2 regions of the Mesorhizobium sp. B2-5-3 genome follow, and region 1 is predicted to be linked to the other one. Evidence: riboswitches for the same ligand, from Rfam matches in the RefSeq annotation. Region 1 holds a riboswitch; the other holds the start of a gene.
What was found. A riboswitch is a leader RNA that binds a small molecule or an ion and turns the genes downstream of it on or off. The one in region 1 is predicted to bind cobalamin.
Positions count from the first base shown of each region.

Region 2: linked by a shared signal. The riboswitch ahead of bluB (5,6-dimethylbenzimidazole synthase) and the one ahead of FJ867_RS11370 (DUF1636 family protein) in region 1 are both predicted to bind cobalamin.

Region 1 is NZ_VFUS01000004.1:214,273-221,527, reverse strand. Features, by position in the region: gene FJ867_RS11390 (NADH-quinone oxidoreductase subunit C) at 1-43, opposite strand, end outside; gene FJ867_RS11385 (NADH-quinone oxidoreductase subunit B) at 48-629, opposite strand; gene FJ867_RS11380 (NADH-quinone oxidoreductase subunit A) at 620-985, opposite strand; gene FJ867_RS11375 (winged helix-turn-helix domain-containing protein) at 1,319-2,518, shown strand; cobalamin riboswitch at 2,548-2,752, shown strand; gene FJ867_RS11370 (DUF1636 family protein) at 2,790-3,236, shown strand; gene cobW (cobalamin biosynthesis protein CobW) at 3,239-4,291, shown strand; gene FJ867_RS11360 (cobaltochelatase subunit CobN) at 4,308-7,255, shown strand, end outside.
Region 2 is NZ_VFUS01000008.1:35,714-42,968, forward strand. Features, by position in the region: gene dxs (1-deoxy-D-xylulose-5-phosphate synthase) at 1-912, opposite strand, end outside; gene FJ867_RS19540 (pirin family protein) at 990-1,910, opposite strand; gene FJ867_RS19545 (DUF2277 domain-containing protein) at 1,951-2,217, opposite strand; gene FJ867_RS19550 (exodeoxyribonuclease VII small subunit) at 2,316-2,567, opposite strand; gene FJ867_RS19555 (histone deacetylase family protein) at 2,571-3,497, opposite strand; cobalamin riboswitch at 3,619-3,799, shown strand; gene bluB (5,6-dimethylbenzimidazole synthase) at 3,848-4,600, shown strand; gene FJ867_RS19565 (TetR/AcrR family transcriptional regulator) at 4,646-5,251, opposite strand; gene FJ867_RS19570 (MFS transporter) at 5,372-6,595, shown strand; gene ribB (3,4-dihydroxy-2-butanone-4-phosphate synthase) at 6,646-7,255, opposite strand, start outside.

The sequences.
Region 1 (7,255 bases):
TTTCGCCGAGATAGGTCGACAGTTCGCTCAGGGATGCGGCCATGGATTTACCGTTCGATCGTGCCGGTGCGGCGGATCTTCTTCTGGAGCAGAAGAATGCCATAGAGCAGCGCTTCGGCGCTCGGCGGACAGCCGGGCACATAGATGTCGACCGGCACGATGCGGTCGCAGCCGCGCACCACCGAATAGGAATAGTGGTAATAGCCGCCGCCATTGGCGCAGGAGCCCATCGAGATGACGTAGCGCGGCTCCGGCATCTGGTCGTAGACCTTGCGCAGCGCCGGGGCCATCTTGTTGGTCAGCGTGCCGGCAACGATCATGATGTCGGACTGGCGCGGAGACGCGCGAGGAGCAACACCGAACCGCTCCGAATCGTAGCGCGGCATCGAGGTGTGGATCATCTCGACGGCGCAGCAGGCGAGGCCGAAGGTCATGAACATCAGCGAGCCGCTGCGCGCCCAGGTGATCAGCGCCTCGGTCGAGGTGACGAGAAAGCCCTTGTCGGCGAGTTCGTTGTTGATTTCGAGGAAGAACGGATCATCGGACCCAACCGGCCTGCCGGTATTGGGATCGATCAGACCCTTGGGCTTCGGCGCGACGAGCGTGCCGGAACTGTCGCTCAATCCCATTCGAGCGCTCCTTTTTTCCATTCATAGGCAAAGCCGATGGTCAGCACCGCCAAAAACACCATCATCGACCAGAAACCGAGCATGCCGATTTTCGAGAACGACACCGCCCACGGAAACAGGAAGGCCACTTCCAGGTCGAAGATGATGAACAGGATCGACACCAGGTAGAAGCGGATGTCGAACTTCATACGGGCGTCATCGAACGAGTTGAACCCGCATTCGTAGGCGGAAAGCTTTTCCGGGTCGGGATTGCGGTAGGCCACCAGGAACGGCGCCACGATAAGCGCGACGCCGACAGCCGCCGCCACTGCGATAAACAGGACGATGGGCAGGTACGAACTGAGAAGTGCGTTCATGCTGCGGCTTTCCGTTGGCGCCAATCCATTTTGATTACAGCACCAGACCCCATTGCGGAAGCGTGACAGTTTAACCGCTGAACCGTTTTAAGGGGCCTTTGCTGCAACGCGGCGAGGGTTAGCGCAGCGCTTCCGGCGAAGCAAGTCAAACCTTGTTCAAAACACTGGCCTGGACGGCATAAGGGAAGAAACTGGTCCGATCCGCTCCTGTCTGATTTCCTTCGCTTTTTACTCCACTTTTCTCTCCTGGCAGAGTTGCCGCCAAAACCCTGCTAGCATGGCCGGAATCAACTGTCCGAACGACGCTCAACAAGCCATCAGAGTCGCATCCGAATGAAGGAAAAGATCTCGCTTGCCACGGCCCGGCGTATCGCGCTCGCCGCCCAAGGGTTCACTGATCCCCGCCCCGCCGGCACGCCCGACCGACGCCACTTCGCCCGCGTGCTCTCGCGTACCGGCCTGCTGCAGATCGATTCCGTCAGCGCGGTGGTGCGCGCTCACTACATGCCGCTCTATTCGCGCCTTGGTCCCTACCCGTTCGCCTTGCTCGACAACGCCGCCGTCACGCGCAAGCGCACAGTTTTCGAATACTGGGCGCACGAGGCTTCCTTCCTGCCGGTCGAGACCTATCCTCTGATGCGTTGGCGCATGCAGCGCGCCGAGCGTGGCGATGAAATGTATTTGGGTCTCGCCAAATGGGGCCGCGAGCACGCCGCCTATATAGAAGAGATCTACCGCGAGGTCGCGGAGCGCGGCCCGATCGCCGCCTCCGCGCTCGAAGGCCAGAAAGGATCCGGCGGCTGGTGGGGCTGGAGCCACGCCAAGCATGCCTTCGAATGGCTGTTCTGGGCAGGACGCATCACCACCGCGCACCGCCGTGGCTTCGAACGCTTCTACGATCTGCCCGAGCGCGTGCTGCCGCAGGCGATCCTCGATCTGCCGGTGCCGTCAGCCGAGGACGCGCATCGGGAATTGCTGCGGATATCCGCCCGCGCTCATGGCGTCGCGACAGCAAGCGACCTGCGCGACTATTTCCGCCTGTCGCCGGCCGACATGAAGGGCCGGCTGGAGGAGCTGGTTGAAACAGGCGAGCTGGTGCCGGTGCGTGTCGAGGGCTGGAACAAACCGGCTTACCTCCATAAGGAGGCTCGTATTCCACGAAAAATCGAGGCCCGCGCCTTGCTGGCGCCGTTCGATCCGGTCGTTTTCGAGCGCTCGCGCACGGAGCGGCTGTTCGATTTCCACTACCGCATAGAAATCTACACCCCTGCCGAAAAACGGCAATACGGCTATTACGTCCTGCCGTTCCTGCTCGGCGACAGGATCGTGGCGCGCGTCGACCTCAAGGCCGACCGGCCGGCCAGCGTGCTACGCGTCCACGCGGCCTATGCCGAGCCCGGCGCGCCGCCTGAAACCGCCGCGCAACTCTTCCAGGAATTGACGCAGATGCAGGGCTGGCTCGGCCTCGAACGGATCGAGGTTACGCCCGCCGGCGACCTTGGGCAGCCGCTCGCCGACATTGCCGTGTCGTAGACGCGCGTTGACACCGCCGCCTGCAAGAGCCTAAATCCATTCCAGACGGTCTCCTCTCGGCAAAGGGAGGAGCCAAGAGGGAATGCGGTGCGAAATCTCGATTTCAAATCCGCGGCTGTCCCCGCAACTGTAAGCGACGAGCCAAGGCCGAAAACCACTGGGACGGTCCCGGGAAGGCGGCACGAAGGCGATGACCCGCGAGCCAGGAGACCTGCCGTCTGAGACATAAGAATCCGATCGCCCGGCGGGTTTTCCGGGCAAGGAGCCCGATTTGGAACGCGACAGCAGTTTCCCGGCTGAAACAGCGGACATTTTGTCTGGCGATAGCGACTTGTCTGGCGATAGCGACGCCTTGGCCGGCGTCACTGTTATCATCTGCGCTTCCTGCCGCGACGAGACCGGTTCCGATGCCCATCCCCGCGCCGGCGAAGTTTTGGCTCAAGATACGCGCCAAGCCGCAACGGCCGACAATGTCCGTGTCCGCACCGTCGAATGCCTCGGCAACTGCAAGCGCCGTCTCAGTGCGGCGATTCTTCGCGACGGCTGCTGGAGTTATGTCTTCGGCGACCTGAACATCGCCAGCGGCGCCGATCTCGTCACCGGCGCGAAACTCTTCGCCGCTTCGACCAACGGCCTCATTCCGTGGCGTGGTCGCCCGGATTCCCTCAAGCGCGGCCTCGTCGCCCGCATTCCTCCCCTCGACATGCTGAAGGACTGATCATGACCGCCGCAGTTTCCGCCGCCACTCTCTCCCGCGTCCCCTGTACCGTGGTCACCGGCTTCCTGGGTGCCGGCAAGACCACGCTGGTCCGCCATCTCCTGGAGAACGCGGGCGGCAAGCGGATCGCCATCATCGTCAACGAATTCGGCGACATCGGAATCGACGGCGAGATCCTCAAGGGCTGCGGCATCGACACCTGCCCGGAGGAAAACATCGTCGAACTGGCCAATGGCTGCATCTGCTGCACCGTCGCCGACGATTTCGTCCCGGCGCTCGACCAGATCCTGTCGCTGACGCCGAAGGTCGACCACATCCTGATCGAGACCTCAGGCTTGGCTCTGCCCAAGCCGCTGGTCCAGGCCTTCCAGTGGCCGACAGTGAAGAGCCGGGTGACAGTCGACGGCGTAATCGCCGTGGTCGACGGTCCGGCATTGGCCGAGGGGCGCGTCGCCAACGACATGGACGCCCTGCAGGCGCAACGCGCGCAGGACCAGACACTGGACCACGACGACCCCGTCGAGGAGGTGTTCGAGGACCAGATCGCCTGCGCCGACCTCATCATCCTGTCGAAGAGCGACCTGATGGATGCCGCAGGTTCGGCTCGCGCCAACGCCATCATTGGCGAACACTCCGCCCGCGCCGTGAAGGTCGTGCCGACGGCTCATGGCAAGGTCGACCCGTCCGTGCTGCTCGGGCTAGGCCTCGCCGTCGAGGACGACATCGAGAACCGCAAGTCCCATCATGACGGCGCCTTCGACCACGAGCACGACGACTTCGATACGTTCATCGTCGACATCCCCTCGATCGCCAACCCGGACGACCTGGCAAAGCGCGTCGCGACCGCCGCCGAACAGGAGAACGTGCTGCGGGTGAAAGGCTTCGTCGAGGTCGGCGGCAAGCCGATGCGGCTGTTGCTGCAGGCGGTCGGTCCGCGCGTCAATCATTATTATGACCGCGCCTGGACGGCTGACGACGACCGCCGCTCGCGCCTGGTCGTCATCGGCCTCAAGGGGCTGAACCGCCCGGCGATCGAGCATATCCTCGCCGGCTGAGGCAACACCGACCGCGATGCACATCCTCACCACCACATCCGCCTCGCTCGACGATCTCGCCGAGCCGGTCGATCTGCGGCAGACGCCGGCGGAAATGGTGGCGCTGTCCTTCACGGACAGCGACCTGGCCGGACTGGCAGCGGCCTGGAAAGGCGACGCCGATCGGCTGCCCACGATGCGGCTGGCCGCGCTGCGCGACCTGCGCCACCCCATGTCCGTCGACCTCTGGATCGACAGCGTCGCCCGTCACGCCAAAGTCATTCTGGTGCGTATTCTCGGCGGTTACGAGTGGTGGCGCTACGGCTGCGACCAGTTGGCCGTGGTTGCCCGTGAGCGCGGCATAAAGCTGGCACTACTTCCCGGTGAAAGCCACGACGAGGATATCAGGCTGATCGAAGCCTCGACGCTGCCGCGCGAGGAACTGGACGGGCTGCTCAATTATTTCCGCCAGGGCGGCCCGGCCAATATGAGCGCGCTGGTGCGCAGGCTGGCGCGGTTGGCGGGGTCTGATGGCGAGATTGCCGAGCCGGTAAGCGTGCCGAAAGCCGGGTTTTATGAGCCGGGGCGCGGAGTCGTGGAGAAGCCGGACTTATCGAATGTTGACGATCCTTCACACCCCCCTCTGTCCGGCAGGACATCTCCTCCGCAAGGGGGGAGATCGGCTGTCATCAAGGCCGGCTCCTCTTCTGTCCCCTTGGACAGGGATTTATCTCGACCATCCGCGATAGGCGAAATCGTCGATGAAAGAGCAATCTCCCCCCTTGCGGGGGAGATGTCCGGTAGGACAGAGGGGGGTGTGACGGAACTCGACGCCGGCAACGTCAACCCACCCGTGATTCCCATCCTCTTCTACCGCTCGATGCTGCTCGCCGCCGATGTCGCGCCCATCGACGCGCTTTTCGAGGCGCTACGGCAGCGCGGCATGCTGCCGGTGCCGATCTTTGTCTCCAGCCTGAAAGACCCGGAATCTCTGGCTTTTGTTGAAACCGCGATTGCCCAGCCCAAGCCCGCCGCCATCATCACCGCGACCGCTTTCGCGTCCGGCGCCGAACCCGGCGTCGAAACCCTGTTCGACCGCGCCGGCGTTCCCGTCTTCCAGGTCATCGTCGCCACCACCCGCCGCGACGTATGGGAGAAGAACCAGCGCGGGCTGGCCCCCGCCGACCTCGCCATGCATGTCGTTCTGCCCGAACTGGACGGCCGCATCCTCGCCGGCGCCGTTTCGTTCAAGGGCGAAAGCGAGACCGACCCGGCGCTCGGCCACCGCGCCTTTGCCAACCGGCCGGAGCCCGATCGCGTCGAACAGGTGGCGGACCGGGTCGCGGCCTTCATCAGGCTTCGGGAAACGCCGCGCGCCGAGCGCAAGGTCGCCATTCTGATCCCCGATTACCCGAGCGCTCCCGGCCGCACCGGCTATGCGGTCGGGTTGGATGTGCCATCCAGCGTGCTGGCGATGCTGCACGACCTCCAGGAACAGGGCTATGTAGTTGAGGGAATTCCCCAAACGTCGCGTGCGTTGCTGGATGCGCTGGAGCGCAGCAAGGCTGGGTTGGAGTTGGATGAGTACCTTGCCTTCTCAACGGAATTGCCGGGCGCAGCAATTGCTGCCGTAGAAGCAGCTTGGGGCAAAGCCGAAGGCGAGACAGGTTTGCGCGAGGCACCCCCCTCTGTCCTGCCGGACATCTCCCCCGCAAGGGGGGAGATTACGCCGTCATCTCTGTCTTCGCCAATCTCCAACGTTGCAAGAGTAGCTCCAGCGTCGAAACTGCCAATCTCCCCCCTTGCGGGGGAGATGTCCGGCAGGACAGAGGGAGCGCTGCCCGCCGCCAAATTCCCCTTCCGCGCCGCGACCTTCGGCAACATCACCGTGGCGCTGGCTCCAGACCGCGGCCGCTCGGCCGACCGCCGCGCCGACTATCACGACCCGACGCTGCCGCCGCGCCATGCGTTGCTCGCCTTCGGCCTGTGGCTGCGCAAATTGCTCGGCGTCCATGCGCTCATCCATGTTGGCGCGCATGGCACGCTGGAATGGCTGCCGGGCAAGACGGTTGCGCTTTCGCAAAACTGCTTCCCCGAGATCGTCACCGGTCCCCTGCCCGTCATCTATCCCTTTATCGTCTCCAATCCCGGCGAGGCGGCGCAGGCGAAGCGGCGGATCGCCGCCGTCACGCTCGGCCATCTGCCGCCGCCGCTCACCGGCGCCGGATTGGACAAGAACCAGCACAGGCTCGAACGGCTGGTCGACGAATACGCCCAGGCTGACGGTCTCGACCGCCGCCGCCGCGACCGTCTGGCCAGTCTGATCGTCGAAACCGCGCAGACGACGGGCCTCGCCGCGGAGGCCGGCGTTGCCCGCACCGACGCGCCGGACGAGGCCCTGCGCCGCATCGATGCCTGGCTCTGCGACCTGAAGGATTTCGCTATCAAGGATGGGCTGCATGTCTACGGCCGCGCGCCCGACGAAGAGCCCGACCTTATGCGCCGGCAAAGCGCCGAGGCCGAAAAGGCCGCCCTTCTTGCCGCGCTCGACGGTCGTCATGTCACCGCGGGCCCGGCCGGCGCGCCCGCGCGCGGGCGTTCCGACGTTCTGCCCACCGGCCGCAACCTGTTCACGTCGGACCCGCGCGCCATGCCGACGCCGACGGCTTACGACATCGGCAAGGCTGCCGCCGAGGAAGTGGTGCGCGCCTATATGCAATCGCATGGCGACTGGCCGCGCTCGCTGATCATCGACCTCTGGGGTTCGGCGTCTTTGCGCACCGGCGGCGAGGAGATCGCGCAGGGGCTTTCGCTGATGGGCTGCCGCCCGCAATGGGATGCCGCCACAGGCCGCGTCACCGGCATCGAGGTGTTGGCGCCGGCAGCGCTTGGCCACCCGCGCGTCGACGTCACCTGGCGCATATCGGGCCTGTTCCGCGACATGTTCCCGACCCAGATCGCGCTGATCGATGCCGCTGCCAACGC
Region 2 (7,255 bases), on a different contig from region 1:
GGCCGCGGCCTCGGCCGGCGCGTAGCCCTTGCCCTTCTGGGTGACGACATGGATCAGCACGGGGCCCTTGCCATTGTCACGAACATTTTTCAGCACCGGGATCAGATGGTCCAGATTGTGGCCGTCGATCGGACCGATATGGTAGAAGCCGAGCTCCTCGAACAGCGTGCCGCCGGTGACGTAGCCGCGCGCATGCTCGACCGCCCTGGTGATGGCACGGTCGGCACGCTTGCCAAGATACGAGGTCAGTTTCTTGCCGAAGTCGCGCAGGCCGACATAGGCCTTGCCAGAGGCCAGGCGCGCCAGATAGGCGCTCATGGCGCCGGTCGGCGGGTCGATCGACATGTCGTTGTCGTTGAGGATGACGATCAAGCGGGCATCGAGCGCGCCGGCGTTGTTCATCGCCTCGTAGGCCATGCCGGCCGACATGGCGCCGTCGCCGATGACAGCGATGACATTGTTGCGGCCGCCGGCAAGATCGCGGGCCGCCGCCATGCCGAGGCCGGCCGATATCGACGTCGAGGAGTGGGCGGCGCCAAACGGATCGTATTCGCTCTCGGTGCGGCGGGTGAAGCCGGAGAGGCCGCCCTCCTGCCGCAGGGTGCGGATGCGATCGCGGCGCCCGGTCAGGATCTTGTGCGGATAGGCCTGGTGGCCGACATCCCAGATCAACCGGTCATCGGGGGTATTGAAGACATAGTGCAGCGCCACGGTCAGTTCGACCACGCCAAGCCCGGCGCCGAGATGACCGCCGGTGCTCGACACCGCGTCGATCAGTTCGAGGCGAAGCTCTGATGCCAGTTGCGGCAATTCGCTTTCGGAAAGCGTGCGCAGCTCGGCCGGGATACGGACCTTGTCGAGAAGCGGCGTATGCGGCGTTGCGTTCACGGGTAGGCCCAAGCTTCTGTTCATGCGCGGGATAGGCCGCCGGCAGGCGAAAGTAAATGCCTGCCAAATGACGCGAAAGGCACGCCCCGTCGTCGACTTCCTCAGCCTTCCGGCAGTGGAATGAACTCTTCCTCATCGCCGGGAACGATGTCGAAGCGGCCGGTCTTCCATTCTTGCTTGGCCTGTTCGATGCGCTCCTTGGAGGACGAGACAAAATTCCACCAGATGTAGCGCTTCGAGCCCAGCGAGGCACCGCCGAAAAGCATGAAATGGGCACCAGCCTGTGAGGATACGACGATCTCGTCGCCGGGTCGGAACACCAGAAGCCGTTCCGCCGGAAACACGTCGCCGGAAATCGAGACCTCGCCTTCCAGCGTATAGATGGCGCGTTCTTCCGCGTCGGCAGGGATTTTCACGCTGGCGCCGGGCGCCAGCCTGAGGTCGGCGTAGAGCGTCTCGGAATCGGCCCGCACCGGGGAACGCAGCCCCTGGAAATCGCCTATGACGATGCGGCCACTGACGCCTTCCGCGTCGATGTCGGGAAGCCGCGCGACAGCGGTGTTTTCGAAAACCGGCGCCACTTCCTCCTTGCCGTCCGGCAGCGCCAACCATGTCTGCAGCCCCGAGATCGACATCGGCGCGCCGCGCAGTTCTTCCGGCGTGCGCTCCGAATGGACGATGCCGCGGCCGGCGGTCATCAGGTTCACGTCACCCGGCTCGATCACCATCTCGGTGCCGAGCGAATCGCGATGCCTGATCCTGCCGTCGAACAGGTAGGTGACCGTCGACAGGCCGATATGAGGATGCGGCCGGACATCGAGCGCCTGACCGGCACGAAGGATGGCCGGGCCCATGCGGTCGAAGAAGATGAAGGGACCGACCAGCCGCCTTTTGGCGGTCGGCAAGGCGCGGCGAACCTGAAAACCGCCAATGTCCTTGGCGTTCGGAATGACCATCAATTCGATTTGGTCGCTGGCAAAGGCATCGCCGGCTTCAGGGTCCTTCCCGGGAAAGAAGCTCATGAACTCTCCTTGTCAGCGGCCGATGGCTGCTTTGGCCAGATCAGGCAAAGCGGATCGCCGCCTTCGCCCGCAGCTTGGCCGCAACCTCCTCGCGATTGCGCGGATGCTGGTTGGTTTCAAGCGAATCGAGAAGCTCGCGCGCCGACGCCGCGATGGCCTCGACGGCATGGTCGAATGCGTGCTGGTTCTGCTTCGAAGGCCGCGTCGTTCCGCTCAGCTTGCGAACGAATTGAAGGGCTGCATCGCGCACCTCGTCGTTGGTCGCCGGCGGATCAAAATTGAACAGGGTCTTGATGTTTCTGCACATCGCTTCCGTATCTCCTCTTGTCCTGGAGCCGTTTCAATCGGGACGCGTTCTATCCTCAATCATGATCGTGTCAAAAACCAGAGAGACGGCTGCGTGCCTCAATCCGCGTCCAGCGGCTCCGTCCCGACCGGCTTGCCGTCGCGGGACAGCCTGATCTTCTCCACCTTGTCCTCGGCCGCCTTGAGCAGCCGGTCGCAATGCACCTTCAGCGCCTCGCCGCGCTCGTAGATCCTGATCGACTGGTCGAGCGGCACATCGCCACGCTCCAGATCATCGACGATCTTCTCCAGCGCGTCGAGAGCCTGTTCGAAGCTCATCGCCTTGACGTCTTCGTTGGTTTCACCAGCCATCATTCATCCTTTCATCAGTCGCCCGACATGGGCGGCGACCGAAAATGCCAATCCTTGCAGATCGTAGCCGCCCTCGAGCAGGCTGACGAGCCGGTTGCCGCTGTGGCGCGCCGCGCGCTGCATGAGTTGGCCGGTCGCCCAGTCGAAATCATCCTCGGTCAGGTTGATCTCGGCCAGCGGGTCGCGATGATGCGCATCGAAGCCGGCCGAAATAATGATCAGGTCGGGTGCAAAATTGTCGAGCGAGGGCAGCACGCGCGACAGGAAGGCATCGCGGAACGCCTCGCTGCCGGTCTGCGGCGCAAGCGGCGCGTTGACGATGTTGCCGGCGCCGGTTTCGTTCTTTGCTCCGGTGCCGGGGTAGAGCGGCATCTGGTGCGTCGAGCAATAAAGCACGGACGGATCGTCCCAGAAAACATCCTGCGTGCCGTTGCCGTGATGCACGTCCCAGTCGACGATGGCGACGCGTTCGATATCGTGTTTGCGCTGTGCATAACGTGCGGCGATGGCCGCCGTGTTGAACAGGCAGAAGCCCATCGCCGTCGCTTTCTCCGCATGATGGCCGGGCGGCCGGGCGGCGACGAAAACGTTGTCTGCCCTGCCGGCAAAGACGTCGTCGACGGCGGCGTTGGCGGCTCCGATCGCGGTGATCGCCGCTTGCCAGCTCTTCGGGCTGGCCGTTGTGTCAGCATCGATGCGGGCGATGCCCGTATCGGGAATGGCGGCGCGTACCCGCTCGACGAAATCCTCGGGATGCGCGTAGAGAATGGTGGCCTCATCGCCTTCCGGCGCCTCGAGGCGGTCGAGCGCGGCAAAAGCCTCGTCGTCGAGCACGCGCTCAATGGCGCGCAAGCGGTCCGGCCGCTCCGGATGGCCGGGTGGCGTGATGTGCTCGAGGAAGATCGGATGGGTGTAGAGACGAGTGGCCATGCTCCCTATCTAGTGCCCTGGCGCGGCGATGGCCATGCGTTGCGGCCTGATGGTTGGGGAAAATCGCGCTTGCGTCCGTTCGCGTCGCCGCGGGGATTGGCGGCGCAGGGGCTTCGTCGTAAAGTCCCGGCCACTGCCTGGTGCCCGCCGCGAGCGGGAGAATCGGGAACACGGTTTGATACCGTGGCGTGCCCAACGCTGTAAGGGGGACCGCGCCGGTAAATGCCACTGTCGATGACGGGAAGGCGCCGGATGCGGGTTGATCCCGAGCCAGAAGACCGGCCTGGCAGGCATCGTCATCCGCATGGTCAGGCGGACGGCAGTTGATTGCAATCGCAAGGGGACAAGCGATGCCGGACAATATGACCATCCCCGTGGGTGACGGATTCGACCAGATGGCGCGCGATGCGGTCTACCGCGCCATGTTCACGCGGCGCGATGTCCGCAGCCATTTTACATCAGAGGCCGTCGACGACGAGGTCTTGGCGCGGCTGCTGCTTGCCGCCCATCACGCGCCATCGGTCGGCTTCATGCAGCCATGGAATTTCATCGTCATTCGTGGCACCGAACGACGGGAACAGGTGCGCGACCTGTTCCTCGCGGCGCGCGAGCAGGAATTGCCGGCGATCGAGGAAGAGCGGCGGGCGCTCTACCGCAAGCTCAAGCTGGAAGGCATCTGCGAAAGCGCGCTCAATATCTGTATCACCTGCGACCGCCGACGCTCACAGGGTTCGCCGCTGGGACGCTGGCACAATCCCGAGATGGATCTCTACAGCACGGTCTGCGCGGTGCAGAATTTCTGGCTGGCGGCGCGCGCCGAAGGCGTCGGCGTTGGCTGGGTCAGCATTATCGAGGCGCAGGCGTTGAAAGGCCTTCTGTCGATTCCCGAGCACGTGACGCCGGTGGCCTATCTCTGTGTCGGCCGTGTCTCGGAGTTCGCGCCGAAACCGGACCTCGAAACACATGGCTGGGGGCGGCGGCTGCCGCTGCCCGAGCTGATCATGAGCGAGACGTTTTGCGGACAGGGCGAAGTTCCGCTCAAATCAACGATCGCACGCCTCAAGGCGGCAACATGCGAAACGTCTGACAAACCCTTGATTTGATTGCCGATACGGCATGCGCAGCGCGCTGCCGGCGGCCTGCCGTCGTCAGGCGGCTCCGGCATCCTTCCTCAACAATCCTTCGAGCAGTTGCTTGAATGCCGCCACCACGGTCTTCGACGTCGCTTCCGGGTCGTTCGAATTGGCGATCCGCTGCGCCGCCTGGCTGCTCGCCCCGTTGATCAGCCGTGCCGCGGTCTCGGGGTCTACGCCCGGGACAACCACCCCGCCGCCCTGCAGCGTCGTCAGGTGATCGGTCATCGACGCGACGCAGGCATTGGCGTTCGGCCATTGCGCGGGATCCCCCAGCACGGCCGGACCGTCCCGAAACATGATGCGCTGGATTTCCGGCTCCAGCGCCATTTCGATGTAGCTCGTGCATTCGTCGACGAAGCTTTGCCAGCGGGTCGGTGCTTTCGCTGCAACCTCATTCACCCGTGCCGCCATCTCGGCGTCTATCTCGGCGATAACCGCCTGCAAAAGCCCCTTCTTGTCCCCGAAATGATGATAGAGCGCACCGCGCGTCAGCCCTGCCGATGCGGTGAAATCATCCATCGATGCCTCGGCATAACCGATCGTTCCGAACGCATGCCGGGCCGCGGCAATCAATTTGGCGCGCGTTTCGGCGATCATTTCCCTGCGGGGCTTGTGCATCTCTTCTGGCCTTATCTACATACGTCACGTATGCCAATTGACATACGCGACGTATGATCTATTTAGTATTCATACGCATCGTATGTAATTTCCGAATCGCCTTTTGTCGAGGAACGGACCATGCAGAACCCCTATTCCGAGATTTTTCGAGCCCCTGGCGCCAAGGGCTTTGCCGCTGCAGGCTTCATGGCGCGCCTGCCGATCGCCATGGCGCCGATCGGCATCGTGGCGATGCTGTCGCAGACGCGTGGCGAATACTGGCTGGCGGGTGCCGTCTCGGCGACATTCGCGCTGGCCAACGCTTTCCTGGCGCCGCAGATCTCCAGGCTGGTCGACCGCCTCGGCCAGACATGGATCGTCGTGCCCACCACCATCATCTCCGTGCTGGCATTCCTGCTGCTGATTGCGTCGGCCAACCAGGATTGGCCGGTATGGACAATGTTCGTGTCGGCGCTGCTGGCAGCGGCCATGCCCAGCATGCCGGCAATGGTGCGCGCGCGCTGGACCGAGCTTTTTCGCGGCCGGCCGGAGATGAACACCGCCTTCGCCTTCGAATCGGCGGCCGACGAACTGGTCTATATCGCCGGCGCGTCGCTGTCGGTGGGCCTCAGTGCGGCGCTGTTTCCGGAAGCAGGCATGCTGGCGAGCACGTTGTTTCTCGCTTTGGGCTCGATAGCATTCATCCTGCAGCGATCGACGGAGCCGAAAGTGCGGCCGGTGGACCATGGTTCGACTGGCTCGGCAATCCGCCTGCGGCCGGTACAGATCATCACCTTCGCCCTGATCTTCATCGGCGCGACCTTCGCGACGACGGAAGTGAGCACGGTGGCGATCACCAAGGAGTTCGGCCAAGCCGGTGCCGCAAGCCTGGTGATCGGCGTCTATGCGCTGGGATCGTTCGTGTTGGGCATCGTGGTCGGCGCGCTCAACCTCAAGACGCCGCTACAGCGCCAGCTGACCGTCGCGGTCGCCATCATCGCAGTCAGCACGATTTTGCCGCTCACTGCCGACAGCGTGCCGATTTTGGCGCTGACCGTCTTCATCAGCGGCGTGGCGATCTCGCCGACTTTCATCACGGCATTCGGCCTGATCGAACGGCATGTGCCGGAAGCGATGCTGACCGAGGGCATTACCTGGGTGACAACGGGAATCGGCATCGGCATGGCGCTGGGCTCTTTCGCCGCCGGCGCGGTGGTGGATGCGTTCGGCGCCCAGAACGGGTTCTGGGTCTCGGTGGTCGCGGGCGGCATCGCGCTGGTCACGGTGCTGCTCGGCCAGCGCAGTCTTGCCACTCACAAATGCGAGTTGGATGGGTGTGAAGCGGCCGTCGCTGCCGCGGAATGAACCATGACGCGTCCGGTTCAGCGGATCGGACGCTATTGCCGCCGTCGAATCTAGAGAATCTCGGTCTTGGCGATGTGGATGCCAAAACCTTCGAGGCCGACATAGTGGCGCTCGCGCGAGGCGATCAAATTGATCGAGGAAATGCCGAGATCCTTCAGGATCTGAGCACCGAGCCCGATCTCGCGCCATTCATTCTCGCGGCGGCGCGCCTCTTCGTGGTCCTCCCCGTCGCCGCTCGCCGGCCGGTTGCGCTCCTGGTGGGCGACACCGACCGAGCCCTCGCGCAGATAGACGATGACGCCGCGCTTGCGCTCGCCCATCGCCTTCATGATGGCGTCCAGCCGGTGGCTGGTGCCGAAGACGTCGGTCACCACGTCCTCGGAGTGCAGACGCACAGGCACCTCTTCCCCATCGCGGATGTCGCCGAAGACGACGGCGACATGATGCATGGAATCCCAGGGCAGCGTGTAGGTGAAGACTTGCGCCTTGCCGCCGAGCGTGTCGATCTCGGAGCATGCCACGCGTTCGACCAGTGTTTCCTTGCGTTGCCGATAGGCGATGAGGTCGGCGACCGAGACCTGCTTGAGGCCGTGCTCCTCGGCAAAAGCCGCGACCTGCGGGCCGCGCTTGACGGTGCCGTCATCATTGACCAGTTCCGAG